DNA from 2 places in the Cellulosilyticum sp. ST5 genome. Region 1 is predicted to be linked to the other one. Evidence: a T-box and tRNA genes for the amino acid it is inferred to sense, from the RefSeq annotation. Region 1 holds a T-box; the other holds one or more tRNA genes.

Region 1 (3,438 bases):
CGTCCTCATAACAGGCAATGTTTAACAGGCATCGTTATTAATAATGAAGAAATAGGCGTTCCTAAAAAGTGGGTCAAAAATCTTCGTGCTGCCATTCATCACGCCAAACTCCTTAACCAAACAGGTCAGCCTATTCCTACTTCGTTATCACAAGAAATTCAAGGTAAAACCTCTTGGCTTAAAAGTGTCAATCCTGAACGCTACAAAACTATTATTGAAGCTGGTTTAAGTGTAATAGCTCATTTCTAACACTATATCATTTTTCTTACATTACACGTTAAATAATTATACACTTTTTACAATTATTATTGAATTCCATCACTTTTCATGTTATAGTTTTACTATCCAAATTGTGTACTATAAATTTCTTGGCCTTTATGCTACGGTGTTTCGCCGTGGTGCGTCATATAGCTTACATACTTCACTAGGCTCTGCGCAATTCGCTACGCTGCCACTACTGTGCACATTTAAAACCTATCCTGCGGTTATGTGACAGTAGTGGCGCTACGCTGAAGTGTCATAACCTAATCATTGGCTTGTTAGCAAGAAATTTATAGATCAATGCCTAGCGGCACAAAAAGAAGTGTCATACAACTCACATCCACAAGTTGTATGACACTTCTTTTTGTAAAATTTTATAATATTTTTCGAACTATAACCTTCATTAACTACCTAACTTTATTTTTGAGGGGCTTCAATCTTTTCTATCCCACCCATATATGGACGAAGTGCTTCCGGAATAATAACAGAACCATCTGCTTGTTGGAAGTTCTCTAAGATTGCTGCTGTAGTACGTCCAACTGCAAGACCACTACCATTTAAAGTATGAACAAATCTTGCTTTATCTTCTTTGTTATCTTTGAATTTGATATTAGCTCTTCTTGCTTGGAAATCTTCAAAGTCAGAACAGCTTGAAATCTCTACATAACGACCATAGCTTGGCATCCAAACTTCAATATCATACGTCATAGCTGAACTAAAACCTAAATCTCCTGTACAAAGTCTAACTACTCTATATGGAAGACCAAGTGTTTTTAAGATATCTTCAGCATCATTTGTTAGTTTTTCAAGTTCATCATAAGAATCTTCTGGCTTTGTGAATTTAACCATTTCTACTTTATTGAATTGGTGTTGACGAATGATTCCTCTTGTATCACGACCTGCTGAACCAGCTTCTGCTCTAAAGCAAGGTGTGTACGCACAGTGTTTAATCACTAAGTCTTTACCATCTAAAATTTGATCTCTATACATATTGGTTACTGGTACTTCAGCTGTTGGAATAAGGAAGTAATCTGTATCTACTACTTTAAAAGCGTCTTCTTCAAACTTAGGAAGCTGACCTGTACCTGTCATACTTGCACGATTAACCATAAGTGGTGGAAATACTTCTGTATAACCATGCTTATCTACATGCATATCAAGCATAAAGTTCATAATCGCACGTTCAAGTCTAGCACCAAGCCCTTTATAAAATACAAAACGAGAACCTGTTACTTTAGCTGCTTTTTCAAAGTCAAGAATATCTAAGTTTTCACCAAGATCCCAGTGTGCTTTGATTTCAAAGTCAAAGTTTATTGGCTCTCCTATTTTACGCATTTCAAAGTTCTCTGTATCATCTTTACCAACTGGCACAAGTGGATTAGGAAGGTTTGGAAGTCTCATAACAATATTTGAGATTTTCTCATCAATTTCCTTTACTTCTGCGTCTAATACTTTTACTTCATCAGAAAGCTGTTTCATTTCTGCAAAGATTGCAGTTGTATCCTCCCCTGCTTTTTTCATAGCTGGAATTTGTTTAGATACTGCATTTTGTCTACTTTTGTGAGCTTCTACTTCTTGAAGAAGGGTTCTTCTTTTTACATCTAACTCTGTAAATTCATCTAAATTGTAGTTACCACTTCTTTTAGCAAGTGCTGCTTTAACGCCTTCTAAGTCTTCACGTAATAATTTGATATCTAACATTTTCTTCACCTCATGAAAGTATAATATATAGTCTTACGCTTCACAAAACTGGCTCCGACTACTATAGAACCATACGCTAAATAGAAATTTTTCCCAATAAAAAACGTCCTTCTATTCAACGTTTTGTGAATAAAAAGGACGAGACTCTCCCGTGGTGCCACCTTCATTTATTAATAACCGAAGTTATTAACCTCCAACGCTGCTATAAAGGGCTGCTCCCTCTGATTCATCACCAGTAGCTCCAAAAGCGGACCGCCAAAGTCTATTTACTAGTTCTCACCAACCACTAGTTCTCTGAAAAATACATCTTAAGCTTTTCTTTTATCATCGCTATTATTTTATAAGATTTGCATCTATTATAAAATAGAATACCAAAGATTACAATAGTCATTTATGATTTTACTAGGCATTCATCACTTATGATCTTTCTAAACTTTTTAACAATGAATTAGTAAACTAGAGCTTTGCATTTATAGATACTTTTTCATTTCATTAGAAGTACTTAATAATACTTCAGCAATAGCTTTGGTTTGCTTGGTACGTGCTTTATTTTTCTCAGTTGTTAAATTTGTTTCTTCTACACCTGCCATCGTTTCTTCACTAACCGCCGAGATTTCATGTATGCTATTAACAATTTGTTGGTTAGACTCAAAAACCTCTTCTACTTTATTAGATACAAGCTTGATATTATCATTAACCTGACTCATATTTCCAATTGTTTCTTTAAATATCTTTTCGGTATCTTTAATACTTTCATTCTGCTTTTCATTAGTTTGTCTAAAGTTCATCATCATTTTCACAGACTCATTTGCCATCTCTTGTAACTCATTTACAATCTGAGTAATATTTCTTGTTAATTCACCACTTTGTGTTGCTAGATTTCTTACTTCATTAGCCACTACAGCAAAACCTTTACCAGCTTCTCCAACACGAGCACTTTCAATAGTTGCATTAAGAGAAAGAATATTAGTTTGTTCAGATATAGACGTTATATTTTTGGTAAGACGTTGAATCTCTATTACCTTTTCGTTTAAATTAATCATTGACTTATATACATTATCACTATTTTCATTTAAAAGGTCTGTTTGACTCCCTAACTCGTCAACTATGTTTACCCCTTTATTCATAGACTCGATGGTATCCTCTGAAATCTGTCTCATACATTCTGAGGCTGTTTTGGTTTCTTCAATCATATCCCCTATCTTACTTGTAAGTTCTGTTTGACTTTGAATATTGCCTACGGTATTAACAACCCCTTTAGAAATATCACTTACTGCATTATTTATAATATCACTAGATAACTCTAGTTCTGAAACAATATCATAAACATCCTTTGCATTTGTATCTAATACTCTCGCTGTTTTTAACACTTCTTTTAATAATTCTTGCTGTTTGTCGGCACCTTCTTGAATATGATACGTCTGACTATCATTAAGAAGTATAGCAATTTTGGTACCTAACATAACTGTAATACAA
Region 2 (3,438 bases), 1.1 Mb from region 1:
AACTTTAATTATATTATGTTCTTCACTAATAAAGGGAAGGCATATCGTATAAAAGGTTATAGAATTCCTGAAGCAGGAAGAACTGCTAGAGGAACAGCTATTGTTAACTTATTAGAGTTAGATAAAGATGAAAAAATTACTGCAGTATTTCCAATTAAAGAATTTGAAGATAATACATTCTTAACAATGGTTACTAAAAAAGGACAAATTAAGAAAACACCTCTAAAGGACTTTAGGAACATTAGGAAAGGTGGGCTTATTGCACTTTCTCTTAACGAAGAAGATGAGCTAGTTGATGTACATCAAACTACATCAAAAGATGCTATCTTAGTAGCCACTAGAAATGGTCAAGGTATTATGTTCGATGCAACAGATGTAAGACCAATGGGTAGAACAGCAAGAGGTGTACGTGCTATTAATCTAGGTGAAACTGATGAGGTAATAGGAGCAACTGTACCAAAAGAAGGTGAACAGATTCTTACAACTACAGAAAAAGGGTTAGGAAAGAGAACACAAATAGAAGCTTTCAGGGCTCAAAAACGTGGTGGTAAGGGCTTAAGAATTAATAAAATTACTGAAAAAACAGGTTGTATTATTGGTGTTGCTTCAGTAAGTGAAGAAGATGAGTTACTACTTATTACTTCTCAGGGTATTATTATTCGTATTAAAGTTGCACAAATTTCTTCTATAGGCCGTAATGCTCAAGGTGTTAAATTAATAAATGTTGCTGATGATGTACAGGTTGTATGTATGGAAAAAGTAAATGAAGAATTCATTGATGATAATGTTGAAGAAGCTTCTATAACAGAAGTATCCGATGAAGACATTGTTGATGAACAAGAATAAGTAGAGGAATAAATGAAGAAGGTCATCTTATTTATTCTTTGCACAGTATTAATAATAACAAGTGTAGGTGGGGCATATATCTATTATGTTAAACATAATGGTGGTGCGCTGCCTACTTTTATAAATAAACCTACATCAAGTAAAAAGTATATCATCAAAAAAGCAGGGAACATTGTAGCAGAGGCTGATACTGAAGAAGAAGCTGTGTCAAAAGCAGAAAAGATTAAAAGGAGTATAGCGATTAATACATTGAATAATGAATGGGTTTATAGTAGTTTTAAACCTTTTCTTATTATTACAGATACAGCAGTGCATGACTTTGATAACTTTAAAGAAGCAGTTAATTATGCTAAAGATAATAATCATGATAAAATCTATTTTAATAGTGACTCAAACCTTATTTGGAAAAATCAAAATAAGGAAATAGAGATAGAGCCCCTTAATGTTCCTTTGATTAGGCAATATCCAGAATTACCCAGAGGCTGTGAAGTAACTTCACTTGCAATGCTACTTCAATATATGAATATAGATATTGATAAAATGACATTGGCTAAAAACATAAAAAAGGACGATACTCCTTATTATAAAGATAATAAGGGAAGAATCTATTATGGTAATCCATATGATGGATTTGTGGGAGACATGTACAATATCAAAAATAATGGATATGGTGTGTATCATGGACCAATAACTGAGTTAGCTAAAGAATATGTTGGAGATAGTGCAATCGATTTAACAGGAGTAGAATTTAGTGACATTACTTATTTTTTAAAACAGGGATATCCTATATGGGTGATTACTAATGCAACATATAAACCTCTAGATGATACATATTTTGAAATCTGGCATACTCCATCTGGAATTGTAAAAACGACTAATAAATTACATGCTGTTATAATAACTGGTATTGATAAAGAGAATGTATATATTAATGATCCTTTTTCGACTTATCCTAATAAAGCCGTAAATAAAAATGATTTTAAATTAGCGTGGGAACAAATGGGACATCAAGCAATTACAATTATAAAATAGAAATAGGGAGGAATAATAATAAAAATTCTTATTTTACTTAAAAATATTTAATTTATACTAAATATTAATTGTAAACTACTGTATAAGATGATATCATAATACATAAGATGTTATTATTTATCATTCCAACAAATACTTTACTCATTTAAATTGGAATAAGAATATAAGCTAGTAAAAAGTATTCTTTTCCTATGAAATAAGAAACTGTGCAAATAACAAATTAATAAATGAGTTAAGATATTTTTATACGTGAAAGGTAAAGCATCAAAGATATTCCAACAAATTTTACCCTTACGTTTTAATACGGAAGGGTCTTTTTATATTAAAAAAATGATATTAAAAAAGGCTTGACATAAAGAATAACATTTGATAATATATATCTTGTCCTGAGAAAACAGGGAATAATAAATATTGATAATTCGGAGAAGTACTCAAGTTGGCCGAAGAGGTGCCCCTGCTAAGGGTATAGGTCGGGTTAACCGGCGCGAGGGTTCGAATCCCTCCTTCTCCGCTTTGTTTTTTTGAAGAAAAAACAAAAAAGCTTGACATAAGTTAAGGTATAATTTATACTTATGAAAGTGCTTAAAAATGAACTTTGAAAACAAAATAGTAACTATAAACCAGTCGATTCATTACGTCTCTAATAAGAGATGAGAATCAGTACAACTTGTACTAAGTAAAATAGTCAGTAGTAGAAATACTACACGGACAAACTTTTATATGAGAGTTTGATCCTGGCTCAGGATGAACGCTGGCGGCGTGCTTAACACATGCAAGTCGAACGAAGTGATAGGAGCTTGCTCCTAGAACTTAGTGGCGGACGGGTGAGTAACGCGTGGGTAACCTGCCCTATGCAGGGGGATAACGTTTGGAAACGAACGCTAATACCGCATAAACTATCGGTAATCGCATGATTATTATAGTAAAGATTTTATCGGCATAGGATGGACCCGCGTTGGATTAGCTAGTTGGTGAGATAACAGCCCACCAAGGCGACGATCCATAGCCGGCCTGAGAGGGTGAACGGCCACATTGGGACTGAGACACGGCCCAAACTCCTACGGGAGGCAGCAGTGGGGAATATTGCACAATGGGCGCAAGCCTGATGCAGCGACGCCGCGTGAAGGAAGAAGGTCTTCGGATTGTAAACTTCTATCAGCAGGGAAGAAAAAATGACGGTACCTGACTAAGAAGCTCCGGCTAACTACGTGCCAGCAGCCGCGGTAATACGTAGGGAGCGAGCGTTATCCGGATTTACTGGGTGTAAAGGGTGCGTAGGCGGTTTGTTAAGTCAGAAGTGAAATTTAGGGGCTCAACCTCTAAGCTGCTTCTGAAACTGATGAACTAGAGTGTGGGAGAGGAAAGTGGAATTCCGAGTGTAGCGGTGAAATGCGTAGAGATTCGGAGGAACACCAGTAGCGAAGGCGGCTTTCTGGACCATAACTGACGCTGAGGCACGAAAGCGTGGGGAGCAAACAGGATTAGATACCCTGGTAGTCCACGCTGTAAACGATGAATGCTAGGTGTCGGGGCTTACGGGTCTCGGTGCCGAAGTTAACA

What was found. A T-box is a leader RNA that pairs with one kind of tRNA and senses whether it is charged. The one in region 1 lies ahead of serS (serine--tRNA ligase), so its partner is inferred to be a tRNA-Ser.
Region 2: it encodes a tRNA-Ser, which carries the amino acid that the T-box ahead of serS (serine--tRNA ligase) is inferred to sense. The anticodon was not compared.

Annotation. Positions count from the first base shown of each region.
Region 1 covers NZ_CP132338.1:2,723,000-2,726,437, forward strand. The annotation lists gene QTL86_RS13490 (reverse transcriptase domain-containing protein) at 1-249, shown strand, start outside; gene serS (serine--tRNA ligase) at 679-1,962, opposite strand; T-box leader at 2,094-2,299, opposite strand; gene QTL86_RS13500 (methyl-accepting chemotaxis protein) at 2,433-3,438, opposite strand, start outside.
Region 2 covers NZ_CP132338.1:3,788,455-3,791,892, reverse strand. The annotation lists gene gyrA (DNA gyrase subunit A) at 1-846, shown strand, start outside; gene QTL86_RS18340 (C39 family peptidase) at 859-1,878, shown strand; tRNA gene QTL86_RS18335 (tRNA-Ser) at 2,300-2,389, shown strand; rRNA gene QTL86_RS18330 (16S ribosomal RNA) at 2,595-3,438, shown strand, end outside.